DNA from 2 places in the Romboutsia sp. BSD2780061687b_171204_C1 genome. Region 2 is predicted to be linked to the other one. Evidence: riboswitches for the same ligand, from Rfam matches in the RefSeq annotation. Region 2 holds a riboswitch; the other holds the start of a gene.
What was found. A riboswitch is a leader RNA that binds a small molecule or an ion and turns the genes downstream of it on or off. The one in region 2 is predicted to bind cobalamin.

Region 1: it holds a riboswitch for cobalamin, as region 2 does, so the genes downstream of both, I2H23_RS03530 (energy-coupling factor ABC transporter permease) here and I2H23_RS14350 (cobyric acid synthase) in region 2, are expected to answer to the same signal.

The regions. Positions count from the first base shown of each region.
Region 1 covers NZ_JADMRK010000001.1:692,641-703,681, forward strand. The annotation lists gene yjeM (glutamate/gamma-aminobutyrate family transporter YjeM) at 1-85, shown strand, start outside; gene I2H23_RS03505 (hypothetical protein) at 153-431, opposite strand; gene I2H23_RS03510 (hypothetical protein) at 662-1,129, shown strand; gene I2H23_RS03515 (energy-coupling factor ABC transporter ATP-binding protein) at 1,200-2,030, opposite strand; gene cbiQ (cobalt ECF transporter T component CbiQ) at 2,040-2,720, opposite strand; gene I2H23_RS03525 (energy-coupling factor ABC transporter substrate-binding protein) at 2,721-3,020, opposite strand; gene I2H23_RS03530 (energy-coupling factor ABC transporter permease) at 3,004-3,732, opposite strand; cobalamin riboswitch at 4,055-4,234, opposite strand; gene I2H23_RS03535 (GntR family transcriptional regulator) at 4,433-4,807, shown strand; gene I2H23_RS03540 (ABC transporter ATP-binding protein) at 4,809-5,636, shown strand; gene I2H23_RS03545 (ABC-2 transporter permease) at 5,638-6,279, shown strand; gene I2H23_RS03550 (hypothetical protein) at 6,290-6,829, shown strand; gene I2H23_RS15435 (hypothetical protein) at 6,880-7,011, shown strand; gene I2H23_RS03555 (YARHG domain-containing protein) at 7,238-8,149, shown strand; gene I2H23_RS03560 (CPBP family intramembrane glutamic endopeptidase) at 8,302-9,210, opposite strand; gene I2H23_RS03565 (DUF5808 domain-containing protein) at 9,391-10,485, opposite strand; gene I2H23_RS03570 (GntR family transcriptional regulator) at 10,478-10,867, opposite strand; gene I2H23_RS03575 (sigma-70 family RNA polymerase sigma factor) at 11,030-11,041, shown strand, end outside.
Region 2 covers NZ_JADMRK010000017.1:4,149-15,189, reverse strand. The annotation lists gene I2H23_RS14390 (decarboxylating cobalt-precorrin-6B (C(15))-methyltransferase) at 1-236, opposite strand, end outside; gene I2H23_RS14385 (cobalt-precorrin-7 (C(5))-methyltransferase) at 233-850, opposite strand; gene cbiD (cobalt-precorrin-5B (C(1))-methyltransferase CbiD) at 847-1,995, opposite strand; gene I2H23_RS14375 (cobalt-precorrin-8 methylmutase) at 2,004-2,636, opposite strand; gene I2H23_RS14370 (GHMP family kinase ATP-binding protein) at 2,612-3,511, opposite strand; gene I2H23_RS14365 (pyridoxal phosphate-dependent aminotransferase) at 3,513-4,583, opposite strand; gene cbiB (adenosylcobinamide-phosphate synthase CbiB) at 4,592-5,536, opposite strand; gene I2H23_RS14355 (cobyrinate a,c-diamide synthase) at 5,538-6,926, opposite strand; gene I2H23_RS14350 (cobyric acid synthase) at 6,963-8,495, opposite strand; cobalamin riboswitch at 8,897-9,071, opposite strand; gene I2H23_RS14345 (histidine phosphatase family protein) at 9,076-9,684, opposite strand; gene cobS (adenosylcobinamide-GDP ribazoletransferase) at 9,707-10,465, opposite strand; gene cobU (bifunctional adenosylcobinamide kinase/adenosylcobinamide-phosphate guanylyltransferase) at 10,468-11,028, opposite strand.

The DNA of each region.
Region 1 (11,041 bases), on a different contig from region 2:
ATTATTTGGTTTAATAGCGTTCTTATTATATAGTAGATATGAAAAGAATCATTTAAGCAAAAATAGTACAAAAAAAGCAAGCTAGAATATAACTGATTAGTAAAATAAATTTCATGTTTGAAACTTTTAAAATATAGCTATTTAAGTTTAACTTAAGTAGCTATATTTTTTTGTATATAATTTAAAGAATCATCTAAATTATTAAATGTTTTTCTAGGTATTATAAGTCTTTCTATATTATTGCCAACAGTATAAAAATCAAATATTTTATCTATTCTTATTTCTATAAAATCATCAATATAACTTATATATATACATTTAGTATATTTAAAGTAGGTTTTAATAATTACTGCTTTAGTACTAGTAGTTTTTATTAAGGTATAGTCATATAGATTTAAGTTTTTTTCTAGATAATTTATATAGTCATCCATATAATTCCTCCTTAGAATATATTATAATTAGATTATTGACAAAAGATAAAAAAATAATCTATAAAACATTAAATTATATACTTAAATAGATTAAAATAGCTATTATTAATTTATGTTTCAATAACAAAAAGGTTGATTTGTCCATTTTGCCAATGGTTTTACAAAACTTGTAAAATAAATAACAATTGTGTATGATAAAATTATTAATATGAAATTCATGGAGGGCAAATATGAAATTAGTAGATTTAAACAATTACATATTAAATGATTTTGATAAGAATATCTTCAAAAGAATGACTAAAGATAGTGAAGTAAATTTAAATAATTATGTTTGTAGCGTTATATGTGATTTAGTAAACTTTATACCTATGGGGGAAGAATTAAAAAAAGAAACAAAAGAAAATATAAAAAATTGTGATGAAATAGAATTAGGTGAAATAGCAACTTACACAAGTTTAATACCTTATGTTCAATTAGAACTTAAAGATAATAAAGATGTGGCTATAATTGCTAATAGCTTAGTTGAAAAGCTTATAAGTTATATAGTTGGATACTTAAGCAAAGAAGAGTTTGATAAAAACTTAGAAAATATTCAAGGTATGTTAAATATTTCTTATATGTTTTATGATGGTTTAGTTAAATATTTTACTTTTAATAGGGATTATATAGTAAGTACAATAGATAAAAATATTAAATAATAAAAATGCTGGATAAGGTAATGGGCCTTATCCAGCATTTAATTATTTATTAAGTTTAAAATAAAACATGTTATACAAGAGATCTAAGTTGATTAGTATTTACACATTGATTAAAATAATTATACAAATCTTCTTCTTTCTTGAATAAAGGCAGATTCATATTTTTATGAACTTTTACAAGCCAAGGGATATTTAATCCTACTTCCTCAATAATCTTAGCTTCTTTAAAAACTTCCATACAATTACCTTCAATAACAATACTACCTTTATTTAAAACATATATATAATCACAAATCTCATATATTAAATCCATATCATGACTTGAAATAACTACTTTAATTCCATTATCGCATAAATTTTTTAAAATATTTACTATAGCTTTTGTGCTTTTAGGGTCAAGTCCTGCTGTAGGTTCATCTAAAAGAACCACTTTATTTTCCATAGCTATAACAGAAGCTATAGCTACTCTTTTTTTCTGACCATAACTTAAAAAGTGGACTGGTTTATCTATTAAATCTAAAGCATTGACTAATTTTAATGCATTATGTACTTTTTCTTTTATTTTATCTTCGGGTACACCTATATTTCTTAGTGAAAAAGCAACATCATCATATACTCTTGAATAAAATATTTGCTTATCTGGATCTTGAAATACTATACCTACTTCTTTTCTTAAATTGTACAAATCTTTCTTTTTATATGAAAGTTCTTTATTGTTATAAAATATACTTCCTTCAGAGGGCTTTAATATACCTACTAGATTCATAAATAAAGTAGACTTACCAGAACCATTAGCTCCAATTATCCCAATCATATTTCCTTTTGAAAAATCTAAATTTATATTGTTTATTGCTTTATTTTCTTTTTCATATTTGTATGTTAAATTATTTACCTTAAACATGATAATCTCCTATATATGAAATTTCCCATCATACAACTTCATATCTAAGGTTATACTCATATCTTCATATTTTCTCATCATTCTAAAGAATAAGATTTTTATAAGTAGTGCTGTTGAGTTATAAGAATTTTTTAGATTTATATAACCAAATCTTAATTCTTGAGATTTATAAATATCTTTTATTTCTTCTAAAAATATGAATATGAATCTATATGTCAAAACCATAAGTTCTACTAATGTATCTGGGATATGTAATTTTTTTAATATAATTATTAATTGGTTAAATGGTGTAGTAAGTATTAAAAAATAAATAGATATAACTGAACTTATAGCTCTTAGTAATATATAAATTGAGTTTTTAACTGAAAATAAAGTTGTTCCTATATATAAGTTAAAAACTTTGATGTTAAATATAAAGCTTTGATTTTCTAATGATATATTAATCATATTAAGTATAGTTCCTATAATTAAAAAATATATAGGTATCTTTAAACATTTTATATATAGTTTAATATTAACTTTTGCTATAAAAATGATTAAAATACTTACTATCAACATTACCAAAAAATGAAGCATTATATTATTTGTAATTACAGAAAGAGTTAAAGCTATAAAGCTAATAATTAATTTAACCATAGGATTAGTATTTCTTAAAGCATTTGTATATGCACACTTGTCAATTTCAAGCATTTATTTTTTTTCACCTTTTTTTCTTCCTAGATAATAACCTATAAATCCAGCTCCTATAGCTGCTTGTGTAGAGAATAGTAAGCTTTCTATTTCTCCACTAGGTGGCTCGTATAAGCTACTAAACCAAGGTTTGTAGTCAGGGTTTATCTCTGTTATTAGACCTTCTGCCTCTCCATCAGCACCACCATATTCAGCTGATGAATTTAATAATAAAGGAGTTATTATAAGTATTATGGTTAAAGCTAATAATATTAAATTTTTATTTCTAAGTTTGTTTTTAGTTTTAGAATTTGTACTCATTAATTTCAACTCCTTCTTCATTTTGTGTTATTAAGTTATATACTAAAGTAGTTAATAATCCTTCTGCTATAGCTATTGGTATTTGAGTCGTGAAAAATACTCCTAAAAATTTAACTAAAGACATCATAACTCCTCCACTAGGATCAGGGAAGGCTAGTGCTAATTGAGTTGCTGTTACTGTATATGTAGCTAAATCACCTAAGGCTGCTGCTAAAAATACACTCATTCCAACGTTTACATTTCTTTTTCTACAAAGTTTAAATATAAAATATGATACTATTGGTCCAACTATTGCCATTGAAAATGCATTAGCGCCTAAAGTAGTTAATCCTCCATGTGCAAGTAATAATGCTTGAAATAATAAAGCTATTGTTCCTATTACTGCCATAACAGCTGGTCCAAATAATATTGCACCAAGACCTACTCCTGTAGGATGTGAACAACTACCTGTTAAAGACGGTATTTTTAGTGCTGATAACACAAATACAAAAGCTCCTGCTAAGGCTAATAAAACCTTCTTTTTAGGATCTTGCTTTACTATGGTATTAATAGATTTTAACCCATATATGAAAAATGGAATAAATACTATTGTCCAAAGTATAGACCATTTTGCGGGTAAATATCCTTCCATAATATGCATAGCATTAGCATTTAATGGATTTAAAATGATAAGTAGCACACCTGCTACTAATGATAGTGGTAAAAAATTCATCTTTATACCTCACTTTCAAAGTTTATTAAATTTTTATGTGATAAATTAATGTAAGTATATAATGGGTAAAGACGAAATTTGGTTTGCTTTAACTAGATGTCTAAAATTTATATTATTCATAATCAAAAATTAGATTAGTTTGATTAGATATAGTTAATTTTAAATTAAGTTATCAAAACTATATACATTCAAAATTAAATAGATTTTGTCACGAACTAAAAAATCCTAATCATTGGATTAGGATTTAAATAACTTTCTAATTAATACCTATTTATTAAAAATAAGGTATTATTCTTTATTATTTTCCTTCACCCCGAAGAATATAATTTAAGTATTGTAGGCAGGTCTCCTGGCTTAGCTTCATTTTACTACTTTCCCTTCCCATAATAAATTACAGTGGTTTTGAAAGTTTCATCAGCTTTACAGTAGCGGGGGCTGCAGAGGAATCTAACCTCTTTCCCTATTAATTTTAATTAAAAAAACCTAAAATACAAATTTTTAATTTATCACATATTTATATAATACTACAACTTTTATTATATTCCTCTATTTTTTATAAAAAAATATTAAAAAATTTAATTAAATCTTAAAATATATAGATTTATAAATAATATTTATTTAAAATTTATTGACTAAGTACAAACTAACTGTATAATATGTATATATACAGTATATACATATTATACAGAAAGGAGATAAAATGAACATAATAATTTCAAATGCTTCTGATTTACCCATATATATGCAAATAGTAAATCATATAAAGAAGAACATATTAAGTGGTACTTTAGAAGAAGGAAAAGCTCTACCATCTATAAGAGCATTAGCTAAAGATTTAGGTATAAGTTTTATAACTACTAAAAGAGCTTATGAAGAATTAGAAAAACTAGGACTTATAAACACCGTACCGGGAAAAGGTTGTTACGTATCTTCTTTTAATAAAGAACTAGTATATGAAGCTAAAATGAGAGAGATAGAAGAAAAGTTAGAAGAATCTATAAATCTATCTAAAATGATGGGTTTATCAAAAAGTGAATTAATAGAAATATTAGAGAGTCTATACGAGGGGGAGTAATATGTTAAGACTAGAAAAGGTAAGTAAAGACTTTGATAAATTTAAGTTGGAAGATATATCTTTTGAATTAAAAGAGGGATATATTATGGGACTTATTGGTCATAATGGTAGTGGAAAAACTACTATTATAAAATTAATAATGAATTTACTTAATGTGGATAGTGGAAATATATATTATATGGGAGAAGATATAAATAAAATTTCTAAAAAATTTAAAGAAGAAGTAGGATTTGTATATGATGAATTATATTTTTACGAACATCTTAAGGTTAAAGAATTTAAAAATATAGTTAAAAGTTTTTACAAAAACTTTGAAAATAACAAATTTGATAATTATTTAGAAAAATTTAAAATAGATAAAGACACTAAAATAAAAAACTTATCAAAAGGGCAAAGTATAAAATTAATGCTAGCAAATGCACTAAGTCATAATGCTAAGTTACTAGTACTTGACGAGCCAAGTAGTGGACTTGACCCTATATTTAGAAAAGAAATGATAAGTATAATTCAAGAGGAATTGGAAAGCGGAGATAAATGTGCTATATTTTCGACACATATATTAACTGATTTAGAACAATGTGCAGATTATATAACACTTATAAAAAATGGTAAATTAGTATTAAGTGAAAGTAGTGAATATATAAAAGAAAACTACAAGGTAATAAAAGGAAGTAAAAAAGAATTAGATGATAGTAATATAAATTTTATAAAAAGAGAAGACAAAAATTACTATAGTCAGGGGCTATTTATAGAAAGTGGATACGAAACTACTAATAATATAAGTATAGCAACTATAGAAGATATTATATATTTTATGGGGAGAGATTAAAATGATTAATATTATAAAAAAAGATTTAAGGGCATGTTTTATGACAGATTTTAAAACTATTATAAAGTTAGTAGTAGGGCTTTTTATATTTTCATCTATATTAATGGGATTATCTAGTGTAGCAATTCCATTATTTTTAAGTTATATGTTTATATTTAGAAGCTTTTATTTAGATGAAGCTAATAAATGTGATTATTTTTTTAATAGTATGCCAATAGATAAAGAAGATATAGTGTATAGTAAATATATAGTATCTACATTAATTATAGTATTATCTATATTATTTACTTATTTTTATTCAAAAATATTAAAGCATATATTTTATGCAGACTTAATGAATACTCAAACAATGTTAAGTACTTTAAATATATTACTTATACTAGTATCTGTATCATTTCCTATAATGTTTAAATATGGATACAAAAAATCTTATATACCTATAAATTTAGTAATGGGTATTATACTTGTATTTAGTTTATATATAACACTAAAGCCAAGAGCTGATATACATATAGAGAGACAAGAAAATTTAATTATAAGTGATCCTAAGCTACTTATTATAAGTGGTGTTTGTGTAGTTATTTACATAATATCTATGTATATATCTACTAAAATATACAATAAAAAAGAAGTAGCACTTTAAGGGGGACAATATGAATAAAAAGTTTATAAAAGCAAGTACTATAGTATTAATACCTATAATAGTTTTAATAGTATTTAGTGTATTTTATGTTAAGGATATAAATGATTACTCTTATGATGATTTTGAAGAAAGAATAAAAATAGAATTTAAAAATTATAAAGAAGATAAATATAGCTATATATTAACTATAAAGATAACTAATAATTCAAAAGATATAGCTAGTTTATATGATACAGAGCTTTCATTTGACCATACAGAAAAATTTATGGAAGAATTCGGAGGAATAAGTCCAAGTGATGTAAGAATTGTAGGTCGTGAAGAAGATAGGTTTGAAGAAAATCATAAGATGGGGATAGACCCAGGAAAAAGTAAAGATATAGTATTTAAAATACCAAAGGGACTTAGTTTAGATGAAAAGATATTTGATATAAAGCACCCTATAATAAACTACAATGTAAGTTTTTATAAGTTTAGAACTTCATCAAACTCACTTATGATAGGAAGTGGAAGTGAAGGTGGAAGTAAAACTTTATTCTTAGAGGAGTATTAAAAAAAAGAGTAGGTTATACTAATAAAAAGTATTTAAAAGGATGGTGTTTTATGAATAACTTTTCTATGATGCTTATTGGTATTATACCTATGATTATATGTTTGGTGTTATGGATAATGCTTATATATGCATTATTTTTAGGAATAAAAGCTTTGAAAATATATATAAATAAAAATATTTAATAAAATTTGCTTTAGTTGTTTCATAATGACTTATTATATTGCTTAAAATAGCTATCTGTATAGATAGCTATTTTTTATTCTCTAGGAAAAAATATATATAACTTCAACTATTAATAAATCAATAGAAAAATCAAAGATAGTGCTGACAAGCAATAATGTATAATAAACATCATATAAATATAAAGGGATATAGTGTACTTAAAAAGTAAATCATATAGGAGGGAATATGAAAACTTGTAAAAATTGTAATAATCATTTAGATAAAGACCAAAGATTTTGCAATAAATATGGATATGACACTTTAAAAGATGATCTTAAGAAAAACAATCTAAAAAACATAATAATGATAGTAGTATTTATACTAGTAGTAATAGCTTTAGTAGTATTTTCACTAAAAGATAATATAGTACAAAGTTATTATATAAAAAAGGGTGATAGTGAAAATCAAAGTAAAGCTATAAACTACTACATAAAAGCCCTAGATGCAAAATATTCTGATGAAGTAGTACAAAAGCTAAAAAGTAAAATAGAGGAAAGTGAAAATTCAGAAATGGAACTTAGTAAGTTAAAAGGTATAGTTAAAAAAGATGACTTAAATAACATGTATCTCAATTTATACATTCAAAAAGCTAAGGAAAATTTTAATAAAGAAAATTACAAAACTACAAGAAAGTATTTAGATCTAGCTAAAGATTATAATTATGATATAGAAACTTTTGAGTACTATGAAGACTTAGTAGCTATAGAAAATGAAGCGAGTGAAAGAGAAAAAGAAGAAAAGCTGGCTAAGGCTAAAGAAGAAACTAAAGAAAAAGAAACTGTATATATAGTAGAAAATAATCATTTTGCCTATAATTATGATAGCACTTATGGAAATGATGAGAGTTATTTTATAATACCTGATAGTCATATAAGATACTTAAGTAAGGAAGAATTATTAAATTATAATAAAAGTCAGCTTGGATATATAAGGAATGAGATATTTGCAAGGTATGGATATATATTTAAAAATGATGTATACAATAACTATTTTAACTCTATGCCTTGGTATTACCCAGATAGTACTTTTTCTGGAAATATAGAAGATTTAAATGATATAGAAAGGTATAATATAGAACTTATAAAAAGTTTAGAATAAAAAATATAGTTAATTATTACTTAATAGTAGAACTATTTATTACAAATATTTATATTTTCATATAAGAAATAAAATATTTAATATAAATATAAAGAGTAAGCTAGGTTATTTATTATATAACTTAACTTACTCTTTTATTATAAACTTATAAACTAAGCTTTTGTTTTAGTTTCTATATTTTCTTCATCTAATTTCTTAGTTTTTAATAAACATATAGCACCAACTACTATAAAGAAGAACCCTCCAATAATGCCAACAGGAGCGGGACCTATAAACATATTAGGATTAGGTATAGATAAGAATATAACGCCCGCTGATGCAAAACCATTTAAACTACCATGAGCAAAAGTAGCTGGAATACAGCTTTTAGTTTTTATAGTTATATAATTAAATATAGCACCAGTCATTATGCAAAATACAACCATAGCAAATATTCCTATAAATGGAGCACCAATATATCCTACACCATAGTTATGTCCCATAGCTATCATAGGCGCGTGCCATATACCCCAAATAACACCAGCTATTAAACTAGATTTAAAGTAACTATTATTTTCTATTAATTTAGGTAACAAATATCCTCTCCAACCTAACTCTTCTCCAAGACAAGGGATAAAGTTTAATATAGGTGATAAAAAAATACCAACAAATAATTGGATAATCATAGCAGATTTAAGCTCTAAATCACTTGGAAGTGCTTGACCTAGTGATTGTAACTGAAGCTTAAGATTTTCCACTCCATTATTCATGCTTAAATCAAGATGAGATGGAAAGATTATAAAGTATAAAGCTGAACCTAGTATAATTAAAATTACAGGTGAAAAATATCCTATAAAGTAGTACTTTATATTTTTTTTGAAGTTTGGCTTTATCCAAATTTCTTTAAAACTAGATTTTGTAATTAAAGTTGTAATCAATACAGATAAGGCAGGCATCATCATGCAAAGTATCAGACCGATAGATGCAAAAGGTCCAGTTAGCCCCCCACTTTTAAATATTATAAATGTTATTGACCAAGTTAGAAAAAAAGTTATTAATAAAAATATGTTTACCTTTTTCATTTTAAAAACCCCTTTATAATTATTGTTTTGTAAATTTTATTAAGTGATGATAGCTTATAAGTTTTATTATATAGTTATATTAAATTATGCTAATTTTATAAATTATTTTAGTGAATTGTTAATTATGAAGAGCATTAGAGTTTAAGCTTTAAGGATATAATATATCCTTAAAGCTATTAGTTATACTGCAAGTAATGCAATTAATATCAGTATAAATGGAAGTATAAAAAATATTTTACCTTTTAAATGACCGATATTTATAGTCCATCCAACACCAAATCTTTTGTTCACAAATAATGATGGGTCATTAGGATTATTGTAAAAAGTCCCCCATATCCATAAATCATCTTCATCGTCAATAGAATATACGGCGTCCTTAGATTTAACTGGTGATTTATAGTATATATAAGTTAAGTATATAGATGATAGTATAATTAATATAGTACAAACTATCATTATAGCTTGATTTATATCACCAGAGTGAGCTATAGCTATTATTATATTTATAAATAAAATTTGAGTAAGAGCATTTAGTATAAAAAATGCTAAACCACTTTGATTTAAAAATCTAAGGTTTGCTTTTTTACTATTTTCAAAATCTTTGCTAGATAGCTTTATACGAGATTTTAAAGAATAGACAGCTGAGATATATATTATAATTGATATACCAACTTGCATACTTATCATTCCAAATACACTCATAAATGATTTTTCAGTAAAACCATCAGCCTTTCCATTAAATCCCCAGTGGATAGGAATTATATCAGCCATAGAGTTGTATTTAGTTAAAGCATAAATACCAACAATGAAAACTATAATCATAGGTATAGTATATAATATAGAGTATTTTTTTATGATTCTATTTTTTTCATTTAAAAAGTCAGTATCTAATATAATATTAGTTTTTTCTAATTCTATATCATCAACCGTTGACATTAACCTTCCTTTTAAGGCCTTTACTTTATTATAAACATCTATATATATTACAAATTCATATATAGCAAATCCTAGAATAGGAATTATAGAAGATCCTACATAGTTTTTAAGAACATATATCATAAATAAGCAAAGTAAAACGGATGCTATAAATCCCAGAGTCAATAAACCTTTAAATCTCTTATCTAATCTCTTAAATTCATCTTTAGTAAAATAATAACTATTTAAGCTAACTCCATAAAATTGTCTTTTACCACTTAAAGCTTGTGTAAAATAAGTAAGTACATATACTAATGCTAAAATAGGTAAATTAATAATTAAAGCCAAAGTATCATTCATAGTCTTTCACCTCATATTTATCAAATAATTTATTACTATATTCTAAAAACTCCTCACGAGAAATACCCAAAAGATAACTCTGTGCCACTAATAAATCTAAATTTGATTTTATATTCTTGTCATTAGCATCATTTTTCAGTAGAGGAAGGGAATTTACAACAGCTCCTTTTCTTCTATCTATATTTATGTAACCCTCATCTTTTAGTAAATTATATGCCTTATTTGCTGTGTGTAGATTAACTCCAATTTCACTAGCCATATTTCTGACAGATGGAAGTGATTCATTTATTTTTAAATCACCACTAGCAATTGATTTTATTATTTGTTCCCTTATTTGGGTATATATAGGAACCTCGCTATTAAAATCTAAATCTAAAAGCATATTGCACCTCCTAATCTATAAATTCTATCTGTTATATATATTATATAACAGATAGGTAGAATGTTACAACTAAAATAAACTTATTTAATACAATTTATTAAAAAAGTTTAAGAGATTTTAAAAAAATTAGACGTAGTATATAGTATATAGGGGAGGATATATATGGAAAAAAGA
Region 2 (11,041 bases):
AACTCAAACTTCTCTACATTTTTATTTATTAAATCTATAGCATCATCGTTTCTTTCTATAGAAATAACTTCTAGATTTGGATAATGGTATGCAGCTTCTATACTTACACTGCCTGTTCCTGCTCCTACATCTATAAATCTTTTAGCATTTACTAAGTCTAGTTTCATTATAGATGCAGCTCTAACTTCTTCTTTTGTTATAGGAACCTTTCCTGTTATAAACTCACTGTTTTTCATATGAAATCTCCACCTTCTAGTATTACAACTACACACATATCAAAGTTTTCTACTTTTAAAATTTCTTCTGGTTTTCCTATTGTAATTCTTTCATTTTCATAGGATAAATTTTCTCCTACTACAACTGTTTTATCTAGATTTCTTTTTACTATTTCTTTACATATTTCTTTAGGACCAATTAATTTATCGGTAACCATACATACCTTCTTATGAGAAAGTACATAATCAAAGTCTGGTATTTTCCCATGGCTACTAGTTATATATAGGTCGTTCATATCAACATATATCTTTGAAAATATATATTGAAGTGAACTAATTCCTGATATTATATTTAATTTATTAGTGTCTATATTTTTAGAAAGATATCTTCCTATTCCATACATCAATGGATCACCTGATGCTATAACAGATATTTGTTTATCTTCATTATTATTTATATAATCCACTATCTCTTTTAAATTTGATGCTAACTCTATCTTTTCTCCTTCAAAATCTTTTATCGATTCTAAATTCCTTCTTCCTCCAATTACAACATCAGAGTTTTTAATTAATTTCTCACCTAATCTAGTTATATAATCAGTATTCCCTGGTCCTAACCCTATGACATTTATCATCTAAATACCTCCACTAGATTATCTGTATTATTTGATTTACCTAGTAATGTCTTGTCCATAGAAAACATAATAACTTCTACGTCCATATCATCATCACATAGATATTGTTTAATTTTATGCTTACACTTGTTACTTACCAAATTGTAAAAGCTTTTGTACTCACTATTATTTATGAGCTCAACTGCTTCTTCAGCAGTAAGACACTCACTTATCTTTTCTAAAAATTCATATGGAGCTTTCATTAATGCTAGATTAGATACTAATATTTCACTTCTCGCATCAGCTACTTTACTATGTGTGTTAAATATACCAGCTGATATTTTTATAAATTTTCCTATATGACCTGCCATAAGTATTTTCTTATAACCCATTCTTTGAGCTTCTTTTAGCATATATCCTATAAAGTTACTAGTTCTTATTACGTATTTCATATCTAATCCTAACTTTTCTCTTATGAACTGTTCTCCATGATTTCCTGGTACTAGAATTATCTTATCTAACCCCTGTTCTCTTTTCATTTTTAGCTCTATAGATAAAGATTTTTTCCATCCTTCATCACTCATAGGCTCTACTATTCCTGTAGTTCCTATAATAGATATACCTCCAACTATTCCAAGCCTTGGATTAAATGTCTTTTTTGCTACCTCTTCTCCTTTTGGTGCAAATATAGTAATCTTTAAAGATTTATTTTTACCTATAACTTTACTTATATCTTCACCAACTACTTTTCTTAACTCACTATGTATCATTTTCATAGGAGTTGGATTAATTGCTGGCTTTCCAACCTCAACACTCAATCCTTTTTTAGTTACTACTCCAATACCTACTCCTCCACATACTACTATATCTTCATCATCTTCTCTATTGATAATTTCAGCTCTAGCGTGAATATGCATGGTATGTGTAGCATCAATATCATCTCCACCATCTTTTTCTATAGAACATTCTACATAATCGTCATTAATGTCTATATTAAACACATTCAATGTCAATGGTATGCCTTTTGGAGTATCTATATTTACAGTATCTATACTCTTTTTAGTTAATAGCATGTATGTTGCAGCTTTTGATGCTCCTGTAGCACAAGAACCTGTTGTGTATCCTCTTCTATACTTTTTACCTTCTATATATACATACTCTTCCATAATATTACCTACATAGTGTATAAAATAGCATTAACTATAGCTGCTGCTAAGTTACTTCCGCCTTTTCTACCTTTTGATATTATGTGTGGTATATCTGTTTTTTCTAATTCATCTTTTGACTCTGCTGCTCCAACAAATCCAACTGGAACACCTATTACAGCATCTACATCTAGTACTTTTGAGTCTCTCATTTCCATTACTTTATATAAAGCTGTTGGTGCATTTCCAAGAACAAATATTTTTCTTCCTGAATCCTTTGCTGCTATCTCAACAGCTGCCATCGAACGAGTTATTCCTTTTTCCTTAGCTAGTTTTGCAGTTTCTTCTTCTGCTACTAAGCATCTATATTTACAACCTAATGCATCTAATCTTCTTTTATTTATTCCACTTAAAGCCATGTTAGTATCCGTATATATAGTTGCATTATTTTTTAAAGCATCTACTATATTTTCTACTGCTGTATCTGATATTTTTAATATATCTAAATATTCAAAGTCTGCTGTTGTATGTATACAACGCTTTATTATTTTTTCTTCTACTTCATTTTTGTACTCATATCCTGGTCTTATTTCATCTATAATTTCTTGTATCATTATGAAACTTTTTTCTTCTATCATCATAGGATTTTTGATATATTCCATGGTGGTTCCCTCCTAATTCCTCCGTCTATAATATCTAGAGTATAAATTTTATTGTATGTTTTATGTATTTTATTGGTTTTTAAAATATCTATCAATTTATTATCATTCATATAATTGTCTACGATAATACCTATTACAGTTCCACTATGAGCAATGTTTACACCATAGGCACCATAATTTTGCGAAATATTTATTATCTCTTTTAATCCTTCTTTTGGGTCTATATTTTCATTGGCTAAGCTACTTAAAGTACATGCTTTTCCGATATTACTTAAATCATTATTTTTTATACCGTCTTCTAAAAGGTAAAATGATTCTTTTATAATATCTTGATTTTTTAGTTTTATATTTCTATAGTTAGGGTTACTTCTTATTTTTATAGTATCTAACGTCTTGTTAGGCTCTAGTATTATTACTCTGCAATCTTTTATACTTCCTAGATTTTTTACTATTTCACCACTAAGTGGATTAAATATGCAGTTGTTTTCTATGTATGTAGAATCTGTTGGTTCTATAGTAGATGCAAGTTTTGATATTTCTTCACTAGTTAAATTTCTTCCTATCAAATCTAGAGTAGCTACTATAGTAGCTCCTATATCTGCTGTTGAACTAGCCATACCTTTACCTACCGGTATATCACTTTTTATAGTTAAAGAAATATTTTTACTATCTTTGATAGGCAAGTTAAATTTCTTAAAAACAGCTTCTATAGCCTTTCTAGATTTACTAGGACCTACATTGACTTTACCTAGCTTTTCTTCAATCATTGCTACTGAATACATATCTATGGCATATGAGCTAAGATACTCTTCTCCATCTACCATACCTTGAACAAACTCTCCACATGATGCTGGACAAAATCCATAATATTTCATGCTAATCACCTAATAAGTTTTTCATATTCTCTATAAGAATTTTATTATCATCATGAGATTTAATTGCAACTCTTATATATCTATCATCTAATCCGATAAAATTCGATGCATCTCTGATAAGAATTTTACTTCTTCTTAATAATTCGACTTTTATTTCATTTGCCCTTCTATTGTTCAGTTTAATTAATAAAAAATTTGTATCAGTATCATAAACTGATATATTTTCTATACTTCTTAATTCTTTTAACATATATTTTCGTTCTTCTATATAATAGTTTTTGCTATCTTCTATATACTCTTTATCCCTGAATATATATTTAGATAAAGTATCTGCAAATGCATTTATAGTCCACGGTTCTTTATAATGATAAATTTTATTTATTATATCTTTATTGCTCGTAATACCGTATCCCAATCTTAATCCAGGCATTCCAAAGAATTTAGTTACTGCTTTGATTATAAATAGATTATCGTAACTTTTTATATTATTTACTAAACTATAAATTTCTTCTTTTTCTGCAAATTCCATAAAAGTTTCATCAACTATTAAAAATTTATTATTTTGTTTCAATATGTTTAGTAACTCATTTAACTCTTGTGCTTTCCCATTTGGATTATTAGGATTGCATATAAATAAGCTATCAAACTTATCTAAATTATTTTTAATTTCTTCTATATCTATTAAAAATTGATTTTCTTCATTTAAATTTAAATCTATAACTTCTAATCCATTTAATTTTGCACTTCTTCTATATTCTGAAAACGTAGGGTTTAATATTGCCAGTCTTTTGCCTATAGCTTTCATTAATAAATAGATTACCTCTGTAGCACCATTTCCAGGTATTATATATTCACTTTGAATATTTAGATAATTACCTATATTTTTTCTTAAGTTGGTATAATTTATATCTGGATAGCTCCTACTTTCTTCTAAGCCTTCTAGTATATACTTATCTAAATCTTTTATAATCTTTGGATTTACATTAGAACTAAAATCTATTATCTCTTTTGGATCTATATTATAATTTTTTCCTATTTGTTCTACATTTGCTCCATGTCCTAAGTCTTTCATAAATCCCCCTATAGTAATATAAATATTATTGTAAATACAATCATTGAAGTTATAGATGAAGCATACATTATTTTATTTGTTCTAACTATATCTTCTACCTCTATTTCTCTATGTTTATCTCCTATTGTAGGCTTATAGACAGCTTTTCCAAAATAAATATTTGTACCACCTAACTGTACTCCCAAAGCTCCTGCAACAGTACCTTCAGCATAAGCACAATTTGGACTTTTGTGATTTTTTCTATCTCTTATACCGATTTTTAAAGCTTCTTTACAGTTATGTCCTACTAATAAGCTTCCTATAGACATAAGTAGTACAGATATCCTAGCTGGTATAAAGTTAGCTATATCATCAATCTTAGCTGATGCAAATCCTAAATCTTTGTACTTTTCATTTTTATAGCCTACTGTTGAATCCAAAGTATTGATTGCTTTATATGCCATAGCAAGTGGAGCTCCACCTATAAATGCATAAAACATAGGTGCAATTATTCCATCTACAGTATTTTCAGCAACAGTTTCTACAGTTGCCCTTATTATTTCACCTTCATTTAGTTGAGTAGTGTCTCTTCCTACTATATAAGATACTTGTATTCTTGCTTTTTCTATATCTCCTGTTTTTAATACATTATATATTTTGACAGCTTCATCTTTTAAACATTTTGTAGCTAATGTGGTATATATCAGTATTGAATTTGTTACTAAAAATCCTCCTGGTATAAAGCTACTTAGTTTTATTATTAAATAAGTAAATAAATATGTTATCCCGACTACTATAAACCATAAGAAAAATCCACCTGTTTTTAAAGCTTTATCACTCTTAGCTTTTTTTCTTATTATACTTTCGGTCTTCTTTATTAATTTACCAATATATCTAACTGGGTGAGGAAATGAATATGGGTCTCCTACTATTAAGTCTATTATGTATCCTATATAAATAGATAATATATTCATATTAATTGTTTCCTCTTTCTAAATAGTCTTTACATCCACTATTTAAGAAATTTTTTATACAATCTAAGTTATTGTAAAAATGAGTATGTAAATATGTTGCTAAAGTTTTATCTTTGCTATATCCACCTTCCCATTCATCTACCACTTTTTTATCTCTTTCTTTTCTCATTATATAGGCACATTCCTCATTAGTTTCAAATATAGAATGGTGGAATTCATGTCCTTTTATAATCTCACCTTTTTTAGATAAAATTGTGTCTATTTTAGACTCTCCATAACAATATCCAAATCTCTTTAAAGATTTTGTCATCTTGCTAACTCCACTAAATATTCCTACCATATCATATTCATTATTATTTTGATCTATTAGTTTTTCTCCTAGATACATAAGCCCACCACACTCAGCATATATAGGAACTTTATTTATATGAGCTTCTTTTATAGAATTTCTCATACTTTTATTTAATTCTATTTCTTTTGCAAATATTTCTGGAAATCCTCCACCTATATATATGTAATCTGATTGTGGTACTTTTTTATCTTCTAATGGACTAAAATATTTTATATTTAATCCTAATGCTTTTAATAATTCTATATTTTCTTTGTAGTAAAAATTAAATGCTTTATCATAAGCTATAGCTATTGTTTTATCTTCAATCTTATTTTCCTTTATAAAATCTTCTAAATTAAAACTGCTACTAACTTCTTCTGTTTCGGCAATTTCTATTATTCTATCTATATTTATATATTTTTCTATTTCATCTGCTAAATTGCTAAATTTATTTTTTAATGAATCTATTTCTACACTAGGAACTAAACCTAAGTGTCTTGACTCCAATGAGAATTCATCATTAGGTGGAAAATAACCTAAGACTTCTATTTTGCAATAGGTTTCAATTGCTTTTTTAATTATTTCGTAGTGAGTCTTAGTCCTTACATTGTTTACTATTACACCTTTTATATTTACATCTTTATCAAGTTCCTTGTATCCAAGTACCATAGCTGCACTAGATGCTGCCATAGCTTTTCCATTTATAACTAGTATAACCGGTGCTTTTAGTATCTTTGATGTATGAGAACTTGTACAATTATCTAAGTCTATTCCTATTCCATCATAAAGACCCATAACACCTTCAATCACTGATATATCTGCATCTTTAGATGCAGAATTAAATACATACTTAATTTTTTCATCATCTAACATATATGAATCTAGATTTCTTGAATCTCTACTTGTTATAAATGTATGGTATGATGGATCTATATAATCAGGTCCAACTTTATATGGTTGAACTTTCATACTTCTTTTTGTAAGTGCTTGCATTATACCTAAAGATATTGTTGTTTTTCCTACTCCACTATTAGTTCCTGCGATTAAGATTTTTTTCATATATTTCACCTAACCATCATTTTATTTTTGTATTGTTTATATTTCTTCTTCATGTTCTTCCATTATTTTATATATCTTCTCTATATCTAAATGTTCTCTTAGTAAATCAGCTAGTTTATCATATTCATTTTGCTTAAAGGCTTCGAAAGAAGTTACTTTAGTGTCTATTCTTTCAAGGCCTTTTTCTTCTCTGATATTATTTAATAGAGCTCTAGTAAAATCTATTTCATCAAATATTCCATGTAAATAAGTTCCTACTACATTACCTTCTTTATTTACACTTCCTTCTAGGTAGCTTACGTCTTCTCCTAATTTATTGTTTATTTCATTTAGGTTATATACTTCTTTACCTATATCACTTATTCCCATATGAATTTCATAACCTTTTACTTTCATTCCTGATAAATTTGCTAAATATCCATTTAAATTTTTACATATAGTGGCATTCACTTGTGTAGTTGTTTTTTCTTTTTCAAATGTAGTTTCTATATCTAAAAGTCCTATACCATCTATTTCTTCAATTTCGCCTTCTACATGGTAAGGGTCTTTTAATTTCTTGCCTAACATTTGATATCCACCACATATCCCAAATACTAACTTTCCTTTTTTCTGTAAATCTTTTATTTGTTCCTCTAGACCACTTTCCCTTATATACTTAAGGTCATCTATAGTACTTTTACTTCCAGGAAGTATTATCATATCTGGATTTGAAAGAGTCTCTACATAATCAACATACCTAATACTCACATCTTCTTGAGTCTCAAATATATTAAAATCTGTGAAATTAGACATATGAGGTGTTCTAATTATCTCAATATGTATATCACTCTTTTTCATTTTAGTTTTAAATCTAGTTGTTACACTGTCTTCATCTTCTATTTTTATATCACTATATGGCACTACTCCAAGGACAGGAACCTTTATTATTTCTTCAAGCATTTTTATGCCATCATATAAAAGTTCTTTTCTTCCTCTAAATTTATTTATTATTACACCTTTGACTCTTTTTCTTTCCTCTTCACTTAGTAAAAGCATCGTACCTGCTAGTGATGCGAAAACTCCACCTCTATCGATATCCCCCACTATTATTACAGGAGCATCTGCGATTTCTGCCATACCCATGTTAGCAATGTCATGTTCTCTTAAGTTTATTTCTGCTGTACTACCTGCCCCCTCCATAACAACAACATCATAGTTCTCACTAAACTGATTAAATATAGTTTTAAGTTCTTTAGCAAGTATTGGTTTATAATCATGGTATTCTGATGATGATATATCATCTCTAACTTTACCCCTTACTATAACTTGGCATCTATGATTACCTGATGGTTTTAGAAGTACTGGATTCATATCTGCAATTGGCTCTATTCCACAAGCTTCCGCCTGAAATACTTGTGCTCTTCCCATTTCTAAACCTTCTTTTGTTATAAAAGAATTTAACGCCATATTTTGAGATTTAAATGGTGCTACACTATATCCATCTTGTTTGAAAATCCTACATAAACCAGCTGTTAATATACTTTTTCCAACATTTGATGCTGTACCTTGTAACATTATCTTTTTTCCCATAAGATTCTCCTTATATTACTTAATTTGATTTCCTTATAATCAAAAAAGCCCTAACTCTTAAGAGTTAAGGCTTTTATTCTAATGCTAATATATTATATACCTGTTTCATATGTTTTGTAACATATCAAACTATATAGCATGTAACAAAATATAACTATTTAATCTTTACTATATACTTAAACTATATAATACTAAATCTTATTGTATTAATCTAAAATACACTTTATGTATTTATGATTAATATGTAGATTTCATAATAGATTTATTTATTATAATTTAAGTTTTAACAAAGTATAATTTATCTGCTAATATGCATATACTCTGATGTTTTATTATAGGTACATACTTTATAAGCGATAGTTATATTTTATCTGAATAAAAATCCCTCACCCCGGAGATTTTACATTTAATTAAATTAGGCAGGTATCCTGGCTCAATTTCATCCTACTCCTACTCCTTCCCATCCAAAGGACAGTGGCAAATTGTAGTTTCGTCAATATTACAGTAGCGGGGGCTGCAAAGGCTTTTAACCTTTTTCCCTATTAATCTTGTAGAACCTAAGTTAATATACTATTTGATTTTAATTATTTATAAAACTTGTGTTATTCATACTATCTATGACTGCAAATCCATCTTCTACTTCTAAAATACTTACTGATGCATTATCTATTTTAAAATTCCAATGGTATTTGTAGCTTCCTGATACTAAATAACTTATTATGTTCCTTATAGTTCCTCCATGAGAACATATAAGTATTGTTTTGCCTTTATCCATACTTATAATTTCTTTAACCTCATTTGATACTCTTGTAAATGAATCAATAAGACTTTCACCATTTGGATATCTGTACTCATATCCTTTTTCTATCATCGAGTTAAATTCTTCTGGATAATTCTTTTTTATGTCATCAAAAGTAATCCCCTCAAAATCCCCAAAACTAATTTCTTTCAATGTTTCTTTTTCTATTATTTCTATCCCTTTTTTCTTTGCAACATCTTTTACAGTATCTTTTGTTCTTGAAGATGTTGTTGTGTATATCTTATCTATATGTATACCATCTAAGTATTTGGTTAATTTCTCTATTTGCTTAATTCCAACTTCACTAACTACACTGTCTATATGTCCTGATAATCTTTTACTTTGATTATCTGTAGTCAATGCATGTCTTACTAAAACTAATTTAGTCATTATAGTATCACCTCTTTTAAGGTTACCCTATTATAAGATATATGTAAAGTAAATATATAACTTCTCCAAGTTCTATACTACACCCTAATATATCTCCTGTAACTCCATCAATTTTTTTGTATATATGATTTTTAAATAATTGATTAAATAAAATAACAACTATTATAGATGCTAATATAGGCAACGTCATCGAAGAATTAAATACAAATTTGGCTACTAATATAATCAATGCCATCGTATATAGTATTGCAGTTAAAAACATTGATGTAGTTGCCTTACCTATAAATAAGTTTCCCATTCCTTTCTCTCTTGGTGTAACCGTTTTATAAGTTAATCTTATTACTCCAAGTCTACCTATAACAGGCATAAATATTATAGTCCACATTAAATTATTGTTTATTAAGCTATATATAAAACCTATCTTAAGCAAAATTAAAAATACTATAGCTAATAATGAATTTGTCCCAAGTCTTGAATCTTTCATTATTTCTAGCATTTTTTCCTTATCCCTATAACTATATATAGCATCAAATGTATCTCCCAATCCATCAATATGTAATCCCCCTGTCAATATAACAGAACCTAAGGTTACCAATATTGATGTTATAAATGGATCAAATAATATGTTTGATACAGTACCAATTATAAATAATAAAATACCTAATACAAACCCTACCAGTGGAAAATATGTTATAGTTTTATGAAATTCATCATCAAATCCTACATCTATATTTATTGGAATTCTAGTCATAAACTGAAGTATTGATATAAATCTTTTCATAATTATCCCTTAATTTTCATAGGTATTGAACTAACTACAAAATAGACTTCGTCACTTTGGGCTGCTATTTGTTGATTTATTCTACCTACTATATCCGTATATACTCTACTAAGTTTATTAGCAGGAACTACTGCCATTCCTAATTCATTAGTAACAGCAACAAAATAAAGTTCTGTTTTTCTTATCTCTTCTATCAGTTTATTAACTTGATCTTTTATGTACTTTTCTAATTCATTTATCTCATCTTGTGTTGCATTTTCAATATCTATATCATGCGTAAACATTAAATTATTCACTAATAAAGTTACACAATCTAATATAACTGTTTTGTGAGATTTAGATATATCCTCAATTATAGAATATATATCCTTATATATTTCATATGTTTTCCAGTTTTGTGGTCTACTTTCCTTATGTTTTTTTACCCTATCTTTCATCTCATCATCAAAGGGTATCGATGTTGCAATATATGCAGTATTGTTATTTCTATCTTTACATAATTGTTCTGCAAAACTACTTTTTCCTGATCTTGCTCCACCAGTTACTAGTATAACTTTGCTCATACTTATCTCCTTA